DNA from 3 places in the Levilactobacillus sp. genome. Region 1 is predicted to be linked to each of the others. Evidence: predicted binding sites of a transcription regulator. Region 1 holds the regulator's gene; each other region holds the start of a gene.

Region 1 (6,350 bases):
GTCTTCAATGATGAAAAGACGGCGCGGGCTGCCGGTGAAGAACGGGCCAAGGAAGCCTTGGTCAAGGAACGCCGCAACACCAGCCACGTCACGTTGGACAACCTGTTTGATTCCCTTAAGGAAGGCGAAATGAAGGAAGTTGACGTCATCATCAAGGCTGACGTTCAAGGTTCCGTTGAAGCCTTAGCTGGGAGTCTGAAGAAGATCGATGTTTCCGGTGTCCGGGTCAACATCATTCACTCTGCCGTAGGGGCCATTAACGAAAGTGATGTCACCTTAGCGGAAGCTTCAGATGCCATCATCATCGGGTTCAACGTGCGGCCAACGCCACAAGCACGGGCCCAAGCCGACAGCGACAAGGTCGACATTCGGCTGCACAACGTCATCTACAACGCCATCGATGAAATCGAAACGGCGATGAAGGGGATGCTGGAACCGACCTACGAAGAACAAGTCATTGGCCAAATCGAAGTGAAGGATATCTTCCATGCTTCTAAGGTCGGGACAATCGTCGGTGGGATGGTTACCGAAGGCTACGTGACCGCTGACAGCGACGTGCGCTTAATTCGTGACGGCGTGGTCATTTACGAAGGTAAGTTAGGTAGCTTGAAGCGTTTCAAGGACGACGTCAAGCAAGTTAAGATGGGTTATGAATTAGGGTTAACTATCGAGAACTATAACGACATCAAGGTAGGCGACGTGATCGAAGCCTACGTGATGAAGGAAGTTCCCGTTAAATAAATAATCGGAGGCAACTGTCATGGCACAATATCGAGTTGGCCGGTTGGAACAAGAAATCCAACGGGAAGTTACGGATATTCTCCTCAAACGGGTCCGCGATCCACGGGTCGAGGGCGTGACCGTTACTGGGGTAGAAGTTACCGGTGACTTACAACAGGCAACGATTTACTACAGTATCTTATCCGATAAGGCGTCATCCGCAGAAAAGACCCAACAAGGATTGGACAAGGCGACAGGCCTGATCCGTTCCGAACTGGGTTCTCGCCTGAGCATCTACAAGACGCCAGAATTGACGTTTGAACAAGATTCCTCAGTGCGCTACGGTAGCCACATCGATGAACTGTTAAATGAATTACACCACCGCGAGTAATCGGGGTAGGCGAGGTGTTGGTCAGCGATGGCCAGCACCTTTTTTGGGTCAGCTTGGCGGCAAGATTAGTCACATCCCGTTAGTCTGTGGTAAAATATAGGCTATTCTGTGCGATGACAGCTGAAGGGTGAAAGACGAAAGTCAGCTGGAACTACTGTCGTCGTGTGCGTCATGACGTCAAAAATAGTCGGTTTCAGTCTCACAATGCGAACTGGCCGGCTAAGGTAGTACTTGCCAGTAACAGGCGTCTTAACCCCAGGTAGTCGCTGCATTGACGGTTAGTCTTTCATTAACACAGTGTTGCCGATAGCCGTCAATTTGCCGGAGGCAGCCAGGGATGGCCCCATCTGGGTCGGCGGTGTTGGCTGAGGTTTTTTCTCAGCCTACAGCGCGGGACGACTTGAGAGACTGGCCGGCTTTGCCAGACTTTCAAGCGAACCGGAAGCCCGCTCCTCAGGCTGGAGGTGTTCCCCAGAGCAGGCGGAATCCTGGTTGACGCAGGCATCTGGTTTCACTAATTTTAGATGTCAAAACACCACTGTTACTGCAAGGCGGGCTGGAGGTGTCCCCCATAGCAAGCGGAATCTCTGGCAGCCGCAAGCACTGGTTTAACTATGCAATTGACCTAAAAAGAAACGAGTTCACAAGTAAGAACGGAGGAACCGGAATGGACGGGATTATCCCTTTATACAAAGAACGCGGCCTCACCAGCTTTGATTGCGTGGCCAAACTGCGCCACATTCTGCACACCAAAAAGGTCGGCCACAGTGGGACGCTCGACCCCAGTGTCGATGGCGTATTGCCCATTTGCATTGGCTCGGCGACCAAGGTCGTGCCGTACCTCATGGCTTCTGGCAAGGTGTATCGCGGTACCGTGACCCTGGGACTGGCGACGACCACGGAGGACCTAGACGGTGACGTTGTGGAACGGCAGGCGTTGACACGGCCCTTTACGTTGGCGGAACTGACGGCGGGGACGGCTCAATTGACCGGGACCATCCAACAGACACCGCCGATGTATTCCGCCGTCAAGGTGCGGGGGCGTAAGCTGTACGAGTACGCCCGCGCCGGGGAAACGGTGGAACGTCCGACCAGAACGGTGACGGTCGACCACTTTACCTTGCAAGATGCCGGGACATTTGACGCCGATGCCGGGACCCAAACGGTGGCCTTTGAAGTGGGCTGCTCGAAGGGGACTTACGTGCGGACGTTAGCGGTCGATTTGGGTCGGCTATTGGGTGTGCCGGCTGTCATGGCGTCATTGACCCGCCAACAAAGCGGCGGGTTCACACTGGACCAAACGGTGACGTTGGATCAGGTCGCAGCCGCCATGGCCGCCGAGGACCTGACGACCATTTTGCGGCCCATCGATTATGCCCTAACGGCGTATCCACACGTGGCGTTGAGCGACCGCGTTTGGCAGCTGGTTAAAAATGGCGTCTTCTTGACGGCCGCCGAGCTCGATGGGGCCACGGCCCCGGAAGTCGCCTTGACCTATCAGGGAGCGACCAAGTGCCTGTACCAGTGGTCCGAAGAAAAGCAACAATATAAGCCGCTAAAAATGTTTGCGGTGAACTAAGTTTTGAGAAGAGGAATTTCCAATGGAAGTTATTCACATACACCACCCGTTAGATGCACGGCAAATTCCCGATGAGCCAGTGGTCTTGGCCATGGGCTTTTTCGATGGCGTTCATCGCGGGCATCAAGCCGTGATCAACCGCGCCAAGGCGCTCGCGCAAGCCAAGGGCGTTAAACTGGCGGTCTTGACCTATGATCACCATCCCGCGTTGGTCTATCGGCCACTACAAGCAGACGACCAAAAGTATTTGAGTCCCATCAACCGTAAGCTCCAACAGCTGGACCGGTTGGGAGTCGACCGGGTCTTTCTGGTCAACTACACCGGTGAGTTTGCGGCCCAGACGCCGCAGGAATTCGTCGACCATTATTTGGTGGCGTTCCACACGGTGGCGGCCGTGGCCGGATTTGACCACACCTATGGCAAGAAGGACGTGGCCAACATGGCGCACCTCCCTGAGTACGCCCAGGGGCGCTTTGACGTGGTCACGGTGCCCGAAGAAGCCAGCGGCGACGAAAAGGTCAGCTCCACGCGGATTCGGACAGCCATGCGCGCCGGGGACGTGGACCTGGTGAATCAATTACTGGGGTACACGTATCGCTCGACCGGCCTGGTGGTGCATGGCGAGGCCCGGGGGCGGACTATCGGCTACCCCACGGCCAACGTGATGGCACCGCAAGACGAATGGATCCCAGGTATTGGCATTTACACGGCCCGGTTGAAGGTCGGGGCCATCTGGTACCCTGGGATGGTCTCTGTGGGCCGCAACGTGACCTTTGGGGATGACCGGCCCATCACGGTCGAAATGAACCTCCTGGACTTCCAGGGCAACCTGTACGGCGAGCCGGTCGAAGTCGAGTGGCACCACCGGTTACGCGGTGAGGTCAAATTCGCCGACGCCAACGGCCTAGTCGCCCAGTTAAAACAAGACGAAGCGGACACGCGGGCCTATTTCCAACAGGTCGCCACGCGTGAATCGTAAACTGAAGGTTATCAATTGAAACGATTGTGATCGTGCAACCCATAGCATCAAAAATAGGCGATTTCAGCCTCACAATGTGAGCTGGCCGCCTACCGTTCGCCAAATAGGGGTTGGAACGCTGGGGCGGGTCGCGCCAAAGGGCGGTCTCGCCGTCTCGCTTTGAGCCGAAGAACACGTCTCAAAGTGGCCTCGTAGCTGAAACGTGCGCCAACAGGCAACTGGTTCCGCCGATTTTAGGTGTCAGAATACCGTCATTATGGCAATCAGCGTGTTAATTTTAGGTTCAACCTTCAGTCATAAATTAGGTAAAGGACTTAGCCAACTCGTTACGGGGTGGCTAAGTCTTTTTTGCGGGTTTCGAATCGACCACGCTGACAAATGCCGATGAGTGACGATTAATCGGTAGAGAGTATTGAGCAGGGAGCATTGATGAAGTGGCAATTCCTCGCACCCGATAAGGCGGTCAGTTGCCACAAGCGCCACTGAAAACGCTGTATTCTAAGCGAATTCTAAAAAATTAGCACTTAATGCCAACGATTGCTAAAAATTCTACCAGATTTCTTGACTTCAAAACCCGGTTTTGCTACATTATATATGTGACTTAGCACTTGTGTTGTTTGAGTGCTAAAAAAGGGGTGATTGTGATGCTTTCAGAAAGACAAATGATGATTCTGCGAGCCGTTGTCCGCGACTTTACCAACACTGGTGTGCCGGTGGGGTCCAAGGCATTAGCCAAGCAGTTACCCATCCACGTAAGCTCAGCGACAATTCGTAATGAAATGGCGGCGTTGGAAGAACAGGGCCTGATCAAAAAGACCCATTCCTCTTCCGGTCGGATTCCTTCGGTTGAAGGGTACCGGTATTACGTTGACCATTTGGTAAAACCCGATCCGCTACGACCCAATGATATTGACGTGATTCAATCCTCGTTAGGCGGCGATTTCCACAAGATTGACGAAATTATTTCGCAATCGGCCACGATTTTGTCTAACCTGACGAGTTACACCGCGTTTACGTTGAAGCCGGAATTAAAGGATAGTCGGCTCAGTGGGTTCCGGTTGGTCCCACTCGGTAAGCGGCAAGTGATGGCCATCCTCGTCACCGATAGTGGTGATGTGGAGAACCAGACCTTTGACGTGAGTGAGTCCGTTACCGGCGATCAATTAGAGGCCGTCGTTCGGCTGATCAATGATCAGTTGGTCGGGTTGACGCTACCAGAAGTGGTTCAAAAGCTGCAGGCGGACATTCCGATGAAGATTGCCAACTACCTGCAGAGTCCGGAAGGTTTTCTGGATATTTTCGGCGACGTTTTGACGCGAGCCGCCCAAGAGCGGTTTTACGTTGGTGGTCGCTTGAATCTATTGAACTTCTCGCAGGATAGCGATGTTGATTCACTGAAGTCGCTGTATTCATTGATCGACAAGACCGATGATATCGCCAACGTCTTGGGGCAACCGCGGGACAACATTTCCGTGCAAATCGGTAATGAAATGACCAACGATGCCTTGAGAAACTTCAGCCTGATCACCGCCACCTACGACGTGAACCAGCATGGTAAGGGTATGATCGCCATTTTAGGGCCGACCCGCATGCCGTATTCACGGATGTTGGGAATTGTCGGTGCGTTTCGTGAAGAGCTCGCGAAGAAACTGTTAGATTACTATCGGTTCTACGACGAGTAAAGAAAGGGAGGTTTTTTATCGTGGCTGACAAGCAACAACCATCCACTGATGATGAAACTGCGGCAAAGGCCGCCACTACAAAGCAAGACCCAGACAAGACTGAGCAAGCCACACCGGCGGACGCAAAGCCCGCTGACAAGCCCAAGCCAACGGTCACGGCAGAGGCTTTAGCTGCCGTTCAAAAGAAGGCTGACGACTTTGAGGACAAGTACCTGCGTGCCGAAGCGGAAGTGCAAAACATGCAGACCCGTTACCAAAAAGAACAGGCCGCGCTCATCAAGTACGATGGTCAGCAACTCGCTAAGGACGTGCTCCCCGTGATCGATAACCTGGAGCGGGCCTTAGCGGTCGATGCGACCGACGAGACCAGTAAGCAGATCAAAAAGGGTGTGCAGATGACCTACGATCACATGGAAGATGCGTTGAAGCGTAATCACGTGACGGAAATTGCCGCGCTGGGTCAGAAGTTTGACCCAACCTTGCACCAAGCGGTTCAGTCGGTTCCCGTTTCTGACGGCCAAACGGCTGAAACGGTGGTCAACGTGCTCCAAAAGGGCTACCAGCTCAAGGACCGGGTTCTCCGGCCTGCCATGGTTGTCGTGGCGCAATAAATTTATAAATAAAAAACTAAAAAAAGAGGGAATTTTTGATGGCAAGTAACAAGATTATCGGGATTGACTTAGGGACGACCAACTCAGCCGTTGCCGTTCTCGAAGGCAGTACGCCAAAGATTATTGCGAACAAGGAAGGTGCCCGGACGACACCATCCGTTGTTGCGTTTAAAGACGGTGAAACCCAGGTCGGTGAAGTGGCCAAGCGCCAAGCAATCACCAACCCAAACACGATTTCATCCATCAAGAGTCACATGGGTGAAGCTGGCTTCAAGGAAACCATCGATGGCAAGGATTACACGCCAGAACAAGTTTCCGCAATGATCTTGCAACACTTGAAGTCGTTTGCTGAAGACTACATTGGTGACACGGTTGACAAAGCCGTCAT
Region 2 (6,350 bases), on a different contig from region 1:
ACCAAATCCCAAGCCGTGACCTACGCGGCCCAGGGCATTCGCTTTAACGCGATTGCTCCCGGCTATGTTGCAACGCCGCTTTTGAAAACGCTTCCGCCAGAAGTGACCGGGCCGATGGTCAGCAAGATGCCGATTGGCCGGTTAGCCCAGCCAGAAGAAATCGCCAACGTCATCGCGTTTGTGGCCAGCGACGAGGCCTCCTTTGTCACCGGAGCCACGATCAACGTTGACGGCGGGTACACGGCACTTTAAGCTAGTTTAAATCCTGAGCTGAAGGGTGAAAGTAGGATTAGTTGTTGAGCGTTCCACAGCAGGAGCTGGCCGCCTACCGTTCGCCAAATATGGGTTGGAACGCTGGGGCGGACGGGTCGAGCCAAAGAACGGTCTCGACGCCTCGCTTTGAGCCGAAGAACACGTCTCAAAGTGGCTTCATGGCCGAAACGTGCGCCAACAGGCAACTGGTTCCGCTTAACACTGCTAGGCAAATAATTCAGGACCAGGATTAACTGCCTAGCACCGTTAATGCTCGCCAGTTAATCGCCTGTCGTCGCACTCTTGTTAAGCGGCTGAACCCATATTTGGCGCACTCTCGGCTACGGGAGTGCGTGCCAATAACAGCCGTCTTAACCCCAGATAGTAGCTGTATTGACAACTCGTCTTTCATTAACACAGTGTTACTGACAATCGCTACTTTGCCGGAGGCAGCCAGGGTGGAGCCAGCTGTGTCGGCGGTGTTACCTGGCGTTGTTTGCCAGGTTACAGCGCGGGACGACTTGAGAGACTGGCGGGTTTTGCCAGGCTTTCAAGCGAGCCGGAAGACCGCCCCTCAGGCTGGAGGCGTTCCCCATAGCAGGTGGAACCCTGGCTGACGCAGGTGCCTGGTTTCACCAATTTTAGGTGTCAGAACACCGTCATTACGGCAATCAGCGCGTTAAGTTTACTTTCAACCGTCAGTTTTAAACACAAAATCCCCCTGAGTCGGCAATCTAGCCGTTAACTCAGGGGGATTTAATTTTGGTTTCGTGATGCTTAACTGCACGCTTGTTTAATCAAAGTCTTCCAGTGCCAGACTCTTTTCGGTCCATTCCTCTTCAGTCGTGTCCAACTCGGTGGTGACGGCCGTCAGTTGTTCTTGGAGGTCGGCCAGTTTGTCGGCGTCGTTGAAGTTCTCGGGGGAACTCATGGCGGTCTCGACTGTGGTCTTCTGCGTTTCCAGCTCGCCCAGCTTGGTTTCTAGGGCGTCGACCTGGCGACTCAGCTTCCGCTTGGCCTTGGCCTGTTCCTTTTGTTGCTGATAGTCGACCTGCGTTTGCTTGGGCGTATCCACGGTCGGGTGGGCGGCCTCGGCTTCGGCGGCTTCCTTAGCCGCGTAGGCGTCCTGTTCGGCTTTCTTTTCGACATAATAATCGTAATTGCCGAGGTAGCGGGTCGTTCCGGTCGGGGCCAGCTCAACGACTTGGGTGGCCACTTGGTTGATGAAGTATCGGTCATGGGAAACGAACAGGATCGTGCCGTCAAATTCATTCAACGCGTTTTCCAGAACCTCACGACTATCGATGTCCAAGTGGTTCGTGGGTTCGTCTAGCATTAAGAAATTGTCATGGCGCAAGGCCAGCTTGGTTAACAGTAATCGGGCCCGTTCGCCCCCACTGAGGCTATGGACGGTCTTGTCCACGTCGGCTCCGGTAAACAGGAAGCTACCGAGAATCGAGCGAATATCGCCCTCAGGCGTCGTGGGGTGGTCGTCCCACAATTCGTGAAGCACGGTCTTTTTCTCGTGCAGTGTGGCTTGGTCCTGGTCGTAGTACCCCGTGTCGACGCCGGTCCCAAAGATGATTTGGCCCTGAATGGCGGGGATCCGGCCGAGAATCGTTTTCAACAGGGTGGACTTCCCAATCCCGTTGGGGCCAACAATGGCCACGGCCTGGTGTTTCTTGATGTCCAAATTGACGGGTGCGCAGAGGACCTGGTCGTCATACCCGACCGCGCCGTTGACCACGTCGAGCACGACGTTACCGCTTTGCCGGTGAGGCTTAAAGGTGAAGCGGGCGACCTTTTCATCGCCTTCAGGTTTGGCGATGCGGTCCATCTTTTCTAGCTGCTTCCGTCGGGCCTGGGCCCGTTTGGTGGTTGAAGCCCGGACGATGTTTTTGTTCACGAAGTCTTCCAGCTTGCTGATCTCGGTCTGTTGCTTGTCGTATTCCTTCCATTCCCGCTTGAGCCGTTCGGCCTTGGCATCGATGTAGTGCGAATAGTTGCCGGGGTAGTGATCCAATCCGCCGTGAGCCATGTCGTAAACGTCATTGACTACGTGGTCCAGGAAGTAGCGGTCATGGGAAACGACTAGAATGGCGCCAGAATAGCCCTGTAAATAGCCTTCCAACCAGGTGAGCGTTTCGACGTCCAAGTGGTTGGTTGGTTCATCGAGAATCAACAGGTCGGGCTTTTCCAGCAACAGTTTGGCCAAGGCCAGTTGGGTGCGTTGCCCACCGGAAAGTTCGTTGATGGGCTTGTCGTAGTATTCTTCGCCAAATTCAAAACCGTGGAGCACGCCACGAATTTCGGCCTGGTAGCCGTAGCCGTTGTGGTCGCTAAAGTCTTGTTGGAGCTGATCGTAGGTCGCACTGATCTGTTGGAACTGTTCGGTATCCGCAATCACGGCGGGATCACTCATCTGCTGTTCCAGTTCGTGGATGCGTTTTTCGGTGGCGCGGACCTCAGCGAAGACGTCGAGCATTTCGTTCCAGACGGTCTTGGACGAGGCCAGTCCGGCGTTTTGGGCTTGGTAGCCCATGGTCAGCCCCCGTTTGGTCGTAATCTGACCGACGTCCGGGGTGGTTTCGCCGGCAATCATTTTCAGTAGGGTGGACTTCCCAGCACCGTTGCGGCCAACTAGCGCCACGCGGCCATGCTCGGGGACGTCCATGGTTACATTTTCAAATAAGACGGTCGCCCCGAAACGCCGGGTAACCTGTTGGACTTGCAAAAGAATCACGGTATGACCTCCTTGATGGGGTATTCATTATTTTTAGGGTAATTGAGATATCTTGAAAATCTTTGGTTTACGCGGCAGTTTGGGTGCCTTTCAGTCAAAACCTCAGTAGGTCTATTTTAGCATATTCTGCAATTAGACCGAAATTCCTAAAGAATTGTGAAAAAGTATTGCAATTTCTTTCACAAGGCGGGCGGTTATGCTATAATTTGTAAGAAAGTAAATTTCACAATCAGATTGTCATTTAGAGAAATGGTTATTGCCAGACTGGCAGTGACCAGCAAGATTGATTAGGAGGTCTCGTTTTTGACAGAACAAAAGATTCCCCGCGCCACAGCTAAGCGGCTCCCCATTTACTACCGCTACTTGAATATCCTGTTGGACGCGGACAAGACGCGTGTTTCCTCGACTGAATTATCTGAGGCGGTCAAAGTTGACTCTGCCACCATTCGCCGAGACTTTTCGTACTTCGGTGCCCTGGGTAAGCGGGGGTACGGCTACGATGTTGAAAGTTTAATTAAATTCTTCAAGAAGATTCTGAACCAAGATCGGCTGACCAACGTGGCCTTAATCGGGGTCGGAAATTTGGGTCATGCCCTGTTGAACTTTAACTTCCACCAGGATGGCAACGTCCGGATCAGCGCCGCTTTTGACGTGAACGCCGACATTGCCAACACGATTCAAAGCGGTGTGCCAATTTATCCGATGACGGAATTGCGGACACAGCTGGAAGAACAACAGATTCAGGTCGCTATCTTAACGGTGCCGTCCGACGTCGCCCAATCCGTCACGGATGATGCCGTCGCCGGTGGGGTGAAGGGAATTTTGAACTTCACGCCATTGCGGGTCACGGTACCCAAGGACGTCCGGGTCCAAAACGTGGACTTGACCAACGAATTACAAACGTTGATTTACTTCTTGGAACACTACAACAGCAAAGAATAGAACGGGGTCGTAATCTTTTGGGGGATTACGACTTTTTGTTTACGCTTTGTGAAAACGCCACCAGAAAAGTCAGTTCGAGGACCGCTAAATGTCCTTCACAAATCAGACTTGTGAAAGTTCAGCTATAAACAACGGGCTAAACGGATTGGTGAGCAAGGAATCACTGGCCGCTTGCCGTTTAAAAAGAGTGTGACGACAGTTGCCTGTTGGCGCACTCTCGGCTACGGTAGTGCGTGCTAGTAACAGTTGCTTTAATCCCAGGTAGTAGCTACATTGACAACTAGTCTTTCATTAACACAGTGTTACTGATAACCGTCAACCTTGCCGGAGGCAGCCAGGGCGGAGCCGGCTGTGTCGGCGGTGTTACCTGGCGTTATTTGCCAGGTTACAGCGCGGGACGACTTGAGAGACTGGTGGTCTTGCCAGGCTTTCAAGCGAACCGGAAGACCGCTCCTCAGGCTGAAGGTGTTCCCCATAGCAGGCGGAACCCTGGCTGACGCAGGCGCCTGGTTTGACCAATTTTAGATATCGGAACACCGTCATTACGACAATCAGCACGTTAATTTCAGTTTCAACCTTCAGCCAGGTGATTACCAACCCGTCAGCCAGTCCAGCCGGATATTAGAAAAATCATAGAATGAAGGATTTCGCTTAGAGCCGCAAGGGCTAGGCGAACCGGGCCGTTAGCACTCTTCAAATTGTTTGCCAAATTCCTTGATTTTTAGAACGAAAAACCATATATTAGATATTGTGATTAGCACTTATGTTAGTCAAGTGCTAACAGTGCTAAAAAGTAAGTTTATTGGAGGGATTCAAGTGTTAAAACCATTAGGAGACCGCGTCATTTTAGATCAACCACAAGAAGAAGAAACGACGGTTGGCGGCATTGTTTTAGCAAGTAATGCGCAGGAAAAGCCTTCAACGGCTAACGTTGTTGCTGTAAGTGATGGCCGTGTGTTAGACAATGGCGATAAGGTAGCCCCAGCTGTTAAGGTTGGCGACAAGGTATTGTTCGACAAGTACGCCGGTACGGAAGTTAAGTACAACGACAAGACTTACCTTGTTTTACACGAAAAGGATTTAGTCGCTGTCGTTGATTAATTTCTTTCCCACTAATACGAGAGATTATTTAAAAAATTTAGTATGAGGTGAATGTAGAAAATGGCTAAAGAACTGAAATTCTCTGAAGATGCACGCAGCAAAATGCTGGCCGGTGTTGACAAGTTAGCTGACACGGTTAAGACCACCTTAGGGCCTAAGGGTCGTAACGTTGTCTTGGAACAAAGCTACGGCAACCCAACCATCACGAACGATGGGGTCACGATTGCCAAGGCCATCGAACTCGATGACCATTTCGAAAACATGGGTGCCAAGTTGGTTTCCGAAGTTGCTTCTAAAACCAACGACATCGCTGGTGACGGGACCACGACCGCTACGGTATTGACCCAAGCCATCGTTAACGAAGGTATGAAGAACGTGACGGCCGGTGCCAACCCTGTTGGTATCCGTCGCGGGATCGAAAAGGCAACTGACGCCGCTGTTAAGGCGCTGCACAAGATGTCTATCGACGTTAAGACTAAGGACGATATCGCCCAAATCGCTTCCATTTCATCCGCTAGCAAGGAAACGGGTAAGTTAATTGCTGACGCCATGGAAAAGGTTGGTAACGATGGGGTCATCACTATTGAAGAATCTCGTGGGGTTGATACCAGCTTAGACGTTGTTGAAGGGATGCAATTCGATCGTGGGTACATGTCTCAATACATGGTTACCGACAACGATAAGATGGAAGCTAACCTCGATAACCCTTACATCTTGATCACTGACAAGAAGATCAGCAACATCCAAGACATCTTGCCATTGCTGCAATCCGTTGTTGAACAAAGCCGTTCACTGTTGATCATCGCGGATGACATCACCGGTGAAGCCTTACCTACCTTGGTCTTGAACAAGATGCGTGGGACCTTCAACGTGGTTGCTGTCAAGGCGCCTGGCTTTGGTGACCGTCGTAAGGCCCAATTGGCTGATATCGCAACCTTAACGGGTGGGACTGTGATTACCGATGACTTAGGCTTGAACTTGAAGGACACGACCATTGATCAATTAGGTCAAGCCCAAAAGGTCAACGTGACTAAGGATGACACCACCATCGTTGAAGGTGCTGGTGCTAAGGACCAAATCGCTGCTCGGGTTGCTGAAATCAAGGGTCAGATTGAAGAAACGACTTCTGACTTTGACCGCGACAAGCTGAAGGAACGTTTGGCTAAGTTATCCGGTGGGGTTGCCGTCGTTCGTGTCGGTGCCGCTACGGAAACTGAATTGAAGGAACGTAAATACCGGATTGAAGATGCCTTGAACGCGACCCGTGCCGCCGTTGAAGAAGGCTTCGTTGCTGGTGGTGGGACTGCCTTGA
Region 3 (6,350 bases), on a different contig from region 1:
ACACGAAATTCGCGTTTTTCCATAATTGATCGATCTCCTTTAAGCTTAGGTTGATTTCTTGCCGAACGTGACTCACCTCGACCTTGCGCATGGGTCAAACAACCATTTTGTGAGTTACGCCTACCTTCTAAGAATATCAATCTCAACCCCAAATTACAAGCATTCATGAACCGCTTACATCAAATAATCATGATTCAGCATCATTTTTGCCGCCATCATCGTAACGGTAGATGAGCTTGCCCCCCTTGTGGGCTTGACCCACGACCCGTTTTCGGGTTTCAAAGGCCATGAAGGCTTTTTGAAAGGCGGGAAATTCTTCCGGGGTCACTTCAAATTCATCCAGTTCCTTATTCTTGAGCTGATTCATCAGCGCGGTAAAATCTTTTGCCAATTTTTTCTGCCTCCTCTTTAGCATCATCTGAAAATAGCCAACATGGGCTCAAGCGACCATCTGGACGTTCGCCGGCTGACCACCTTCGCTCCGCTGACCTAAGACTTCCAGTATACCCGGTTTTACCCGGTCACACCACTCTTTCATCTTAACACCGCTGAAGGGTGAAAGGCGAAAATCAACTGGAACTATGATGATCATGCGACTCATGGCGTCAAAAGTAGTCGCTTTCAGCCTTACAATGTGGACTGGCCGCCTACCGTTCGCCAATTTTAGGTGTCAGAACACAGCTGTTACGGCAACCAACGCATTAACTTTAGCTTCAACTTCTAGTTAACATCGTTAGTAAGGTCGCCAACCCTTAAACCATTCAGCCGCAACGCTATCGGCTGCGCCAAGGTTGGTGGCCGCCCCTACGCCGGTCCGCGGCAATTTTTCGCCACCAACGGCCCCCACTCCCCGGGGAACCTGCCAACCATTGACCGCCCAAAAGTACCCCGTTTTGCAAGATTTGGCCGTTTTCAAGTGGTGATTTTAGCATTCTACCTAGGAGAGTGCTAGAATGAAAATGTTCGCTGGAGATGCCCCACTTTGCACCGCTTGTGCCCCGAAACAAATTACTTGCACGGGGACGCGAACGCGGTATAATGTGGTCAATGGTCAAGAAAGGTCAAACCCTTTCGAACGGACCTGCGTGGGGAGCTCCCACGAGAATTCCAGGCAAGAAAGGAGACGACAAGATGCTATGTCAAAATTGCCACCGCAATGAAGCAACGATTCACCTGTACATGAGCGTGAACGGGCAGCGGCAACAAGTTGACCTATGCCAAAATTGTTACCAACTGCTTAAGCAGCAACAAAACGATTCTGGAAATGGAGGTGGCCGTATGGCACAAGATCCATTCGGCTTTGGCAACCTGGATGATATTTTCCGGGCAATGCAAGGCGGCAACGGCAATGAACAAGCTGACTACCGGCAATCCGGTGCGCAGCCTGGTCAACCGACCCAACCGACCGGCAACAACGGCGGTAAGGGCAATGGCCTACTCAGTCAGTACGGCTTGAACCTGACCCAGCTGGCAAAGGACGGTAAGGTTGATCCCGTCATTGGTCGGGACAAGGAGACGGCTCAAGTCATCGAAATTCTCAACCGCCGGACCAAGAACAACCCCGTTTTGATTGGGGAAGCCGGTGTTGGGAAGACGGCCGTCATCGAAGGCCTTGCGGAACGCATTGTTGAAGGCAACGTTCCTGAAAAATTAGCCAACAAGCAAATTATTCGGTTGGACGTGGTCTCTTTGGTTCAAGGAACCGGGATCCGCGGGCAATTTGAACAACGGATGCAACAACTGATGAAGGAAGTCCAGAGTAATCCGGACATCATCCTCTTCATTGACGAAATCCATGAAATCATGGGTGCCGGCAACGCTGAAGGTGGTATGGACGCGGGTAACGTCTTGAAGCCCGCTTTGGCACGGGGTGACTTCCAACTCATCGGGGCCACGACTTTAAATGAATACAGAGATATTGAAAAGGACCAAGCCCTCGCCCGGCGGTTCCAACCGGTCACGGTCGACGAACCGAGCGCTGATGAAGCCATCAAGATTTTACAAGGCATCCAAAAGAAGTACGAAGATTACCACCACGTTCACTACACGGATGACGCCATTGAGGCGGCCGTGCGGTTGTCCGATCGTTACATCCAAGACCGGTTCTTACCTGACAAGGCCATTGACCTGTTGGATGAAGCCGGCTCACGGAAGAATTTGACGATCAACGTGGCTGATCCTAAGGCCATTGATGAAAAGATCAAGAGTGCTGAGGACCAAAAGCAGGCCGCTTTGAAGCAGGAAGACTACGAAAAAGCCGCCTACTACCGTGATCAAGTCAACAAGTTAGAAAAGTCTAAGGAAGACGCCAAGAACGCTGATCAAAACCAGTCGGCAACGGTCACCGTTAAAGACATGCAAGACATCGTCGAAGAAAAGACGTCTATCCCAGTTGGGGAACTGGCAGCTAAGGAACAACATCAACTGCAAAGCCTCCCAACAGATTTGGAAAAGCACGTCATCGGTCAAAACGAGGCCGTGGACAAGGTTGCCCGGGCCATTCGCCGGAACCGCATTGGGTTAAACGGCACGGGCCGGCCAATCGGGTCCTTCCTCTTCGTTGGTCCTACTGGTGTCGGGAAGACGGAATTAGCCAAGCAATTGGCCAATGAACTCTTCGGCTCCCAGGAGGCTATGATTCGCTTTGACATGTCTGAATACATGGAACCACATTCCATTTCTAAGTTGATCGGGTCACCACCTGGCTATGTCGGCTATGAAGAAGCTGGCCAATTGACGGAACAAGTTCGTCGCCACCCATACACCTTGGTTCTGCTGGACGAAATTGAAAAGGCCCACCCCGACGTCATGAATATGTTCTTACAAATTCTGGACGACGGTCGTCTGACCGATTCTCAAGGACGGACAGTTTCCTTCAAGGATACGCTGATCATCATGACCAGTAACGCCGGGACCGGTGACGCCGAAGCCAACGTTGGGTTCGGGGCTGCCGCTGAAGGCAAGACGCACTCTGTTCTGGGTAACTTAACCAACTACTTCAAGCCAGAATTCTTAAACCGGTTTGACGATATCATCGAATTCAATGCCTTGAGCAAGGAAAACTTGATGCACATCGTTGACTTAATGATTGGTGACGTCAACCAGATGTTAGCCGCTCAAGGGCTGCACATCCACGTCACAGAACCAGTTGAGGAACAGCTTGTGACTAAGGGCTACAATCCAGCCATGGGGGCTCGGCCATTACGGCGGGTCATCCAAGAAGAGATTGAAGATCGGATTGCCGACTTCTACCTGGATCACGCGGACGTCAAGAATCTCGTGGCCAAGATCGAAGACGGTAAGATCGTCTTAGCTGCTGACAACGAAGCCAACCAGGCCGACGCTGCCGCATCCAAGACGGACGATACCAATACGAAATAAGCGTGATGAAACGGCAGCTGCCTGTGGGCGGTTGCCGTTTTTGTTTGTCTCTAACTTTGGTAGGAGGTGTCCCCCAGAGCAGGCGGACCCCCTGGCAGCCGCAGGTAACTGGTTTGGCGACCAGCCCCACCCCTATTCCCAACAACTTTTTTACCTGTCATGGAAGCGTTTTGCAATTAGGGTCTGCAATCGGGCTGCAGAATGCGGTATACTGGTTTTAACGAAACTTCTGGAGGTGAAAGGACATGGCTTTTTTTGACTGGTTACGGCGGGTGATCGAACCGGCGCGACCGCCGAAACATCGACCGCGGCACGCACAACGCCGGGCGGCCCCGGTGACGCCACCTGACGCACCCGTGACGCCACCGACCACTCCGGCGCCTTTGACCCCCACGCCGCAACCCGTGTCCCCGACACCTCAGCCGACACCGGCCATAACCACCCAGCCGCCGGTTACCGCCACCTTAGTGGTTCGGCTAGTCGATGACCAAGACCGACCGCTACAACCAGCACTGGTGCTTACCGGAAAGCTCCATCACACCGTGCGTTTTCGCTTTCCGGAGATCCCGGGGTACGCTTTACGCGACGTCCACGGCTTCACGCAGACCTATCTCAGCGAATACGGCCTGACGACTTTGGTCTACGTGCGCCACTGGGGCCAGCCCATCATCAGCTACCTGGTGGATTACGATACCGGTCGGCTCTTACAGCTACCTTCGATTTTACGAGGACGCTTAGGCACGCCCTTTTCACTGACCCCACCGCCCGTGACCAACTACCACATTTTCCAGGCTCAAGGTCAGCAACGTGGCACCTTTACCGACCAACCTGGCCAAGTGGTCTACTACTACCGGCGCGATTCCTGGCAAACGGTTCAGCGCGTTCACCAATTTGTCTTCTTGCAAAGCGACCACCAAGTCTACGACGAACCCAACGGTCGGGCGTACGGCTACCAATTTCCAACCGACTCACTCTGGCGCCTGTTCATGGTCATCACCCTGACCAACGGCGATGAGTGGTACAACCTCGGTGGTGAACAGTGGCTCCGGGCCCAAGAGACCGTCCGCCGCGACCACCAATTCATTGACCTGCATTTGCCAGCACCTGCCAAATGGCACCCTCAAGCCTTTGCCCGCATCGGCACGGTGGATTACATCCCCCATCAAGCGGTGTCCATCTATCGTGAACCATACGGCGAAACGGCTGGCCAGCTGAAACACGGTGAAGCCTTGGATATCCGCGGTCGCGTCGTGGATGACCAGCAGCTGGTCTGGTACCAGATTGGCCCGGCTGCCTACATCAATGCGCGTTACGTACGGTTGGCGCCCATTGCTTACGCCTAACTGAAGGTTCCGAAACTATTGTCATTACGCAACTCCTGGCGTCAAAATAGTCGTTTACAGCCTCACAATGCGAACTGGCCGCCTACCGTTCGCCAAATATGGGTTGGAACGCTGGGGCGGACGGGTCGAGCCAAAGGACGGTCTCGACGCCTCGCTTTGAGCCGAGAAACACGTCTCAAAGACGCCAGTTGTCTAAGCGGCATGAACCGCGCCACTAAGACAACTCCCACGGCTGAACCCATATTTGGCGAACTCTCGGCTAAGGTAGTGCTTGCCAGCAACAGTTGCCTTAACCCCAGATAGGTGCTGCATTGATGAAGGCAGCCGTCCCGGAAGACCACTCCTCAGGGTAGAGATGTTCCCAGAGCAGGCCCCGCCCTAGCCTGACGCAGGCGCCTGGTTTCCCCAATTTTAGGTGTCGGAACACCGTCATTACGGCAATCAGCACGTTAATGTTACTTTCAACCTTCAACACCTAAATCAACCCATACAAAAACGGTGTCTCCCACCTCGGGACGACACCGTTTTTTTGATAACCGTTCACTTTGCTAGCCCTAGTCAGTTTCTACTAGCCAATTTTGCGTGTCACGCCGCTGCCAGCGCTTGGCAATCTCCAAGACCAGCGTCGGTAAGAACATCGCCGGAATCACAATCAGCCAAGCCACTGCTGGTAAGCTCACGAGGCCAAACATTCCCTGCAGGCCCGGTACCGTGGCAATCGCCAGGACCAAGGCAATCGCGAGTAACATGGAAACGTTCAGCGTCGGATTCCGTCGTAGACTTTGCCGTGTCAACGGTTGACGGTCCTTGATGGCGTAAATGTCGATCATCGACCCCACCGCCAGCACCAAGAAGACCATCGTCATGCCTAGTGTGGCTTGCCCGTTAGATAAACCGAAGCGTCCCAGCGCATAGATACCCAGCGTCAGTACGGTAAAGGTCACGGCCCGCACAGCCAAACGGCCACCGAGTCCCCGGGCAAACAGGCTCTCGTCGTTGGCCACCGGGGGTTGGGCCATGGCTTCTTTTTCACCCGGCTCGCGGGAAATGTAGAAGCCTGGAATGCCGTCGGCTAACACGTTGATCAATAGGAGCTGCTCCGCCAGTAACGGTGCGCCCCAGCCCATGAGCACGGCGCCGACCATCAGGAAGATTTGAGCGAAGTTGACCCCCACCAGAAATTCCACGGCCTTTAAGATGTTTTGGTACACCGTCCGGCCTTCACGCACCGCCGCAATGATCGTGGCAAAATTGTCGTCCGTTAAGACCATGTCGGCCGCCCCCTTTGAGACTTCCGTACCGGTGATGCCCATCGCAATGCCCACGTCAGCCGCCTTTAGGGCCGGCGCATCGTTGACCCCATCACCCGTCATCGCCACCGTCTTGCCGGCGCGTTGCCAGGCCTGGACGATGCGAATCTTGTCCGTCGGTGACACCCGAGCGTAGACCGCAATGTCGGCGATCTGGTCGTCGAGCTGGGCATCCGTCAGTGTCCGTAATTCGTCACCCGACATAACCAACTGTCCCGGCGTCAACAGGCCAATTTCCTTGGCAATGGCCTCGGCCGTCACCATGTGGTCTCCCGTGATCATGACGGGTTTGATCCCGGCACGTTTCGCCTCACGA

Evidence for each region. The regulator HrcA, encoded in region 1, represses chaperone genes, less so after heat shock. The targets are predictions, from matches to a motif close to TTAGCACTCNNNNNNNNNGAGTGCTAA.
Region 2: groES (co-chaperone GroES) is a predicted target of HrcA. The motif match lies at 4,692-4,718, and genes of this name have one in related genera.
Region 3: LKH74_RS08790 (ATP-dependent Clp protease ATP-binding subunit) is a predicted target of HrcA. The motif match lies at 926-952, and genes of this name have one in related genera.

Annotation. Positions count from the first base shown of each region.
Region 1 covers NZ_JALCJA010000001.1:350,425-356,774, reverse strand. Annotated here, with positions in the region: gene infB (translation initiation factor IF-2) at 1-741, shown strand, start outside; gene rbfA (30S ribosome-binding factor RbfA) at 761-1,111, shown strand; gene truB (tRNA pseudouridine(55) synthase TruB) at 1,779-2,690, shown strand; gene ribF (riboflavin biosynthesis protein RibF) at 2,713-3,669, shown strand; gene hrcA (heat-inducible transcriptional repressor HrcA) at 4,314-5,351, shown strand; gene grpE (nucleotide exchange factor GrpE) at 5,372-5,962, shown strand; gene dnaK (molecular chaperone DnaK) at 6,001-6,350, shown strand, end outside.
Region 2 covers NZ_JALCJA010000005.1:90,594-96,943, forward strand. Annotated here, with positions in the region: gene LKH74_RS09275 (SDR family NAD(P)-dependent oxidoreductase) at 1-252, shown strand, start outside; gene LKH74_RS09280 (ABC-F family ATP-binding cassette domain-containing protein) at 1,046-2,995, opposite strand; gene LKH74_RS09285 (redox-sensing transcriptional repressor Rex) at 3,299-3,937, shown strand; gene groES (co-chaperone GroES) at 4,754-5,038, shown strand; gene groL (chaperonin GroEL) at 5,099-6,350, shown strand, end outside.
Region 3 covers NZ_JALCJA010000004.1:399,295-405,644, reverse strand. Annotated here, with positions in the region: gene LKH74_RS08800 (phosphocarrier protein HPr) at 1-23, opposite strand, end outside; gene LKH74_RS08795 (hypothetical protein) at 188-391, opposite strand; gene LKH74_RS08790 (ATP-dependent Clp protease ATP-binding subunit) at 1,132-3,381, shown strand; gene LKH74_RS08785 (MucBP domain-containing protein) at 3,627-4,724, shown strand; gene LKH74_RS08780 (cation-translocating P-type ATPase) at 5,279-6,350, opposite strand, start outside.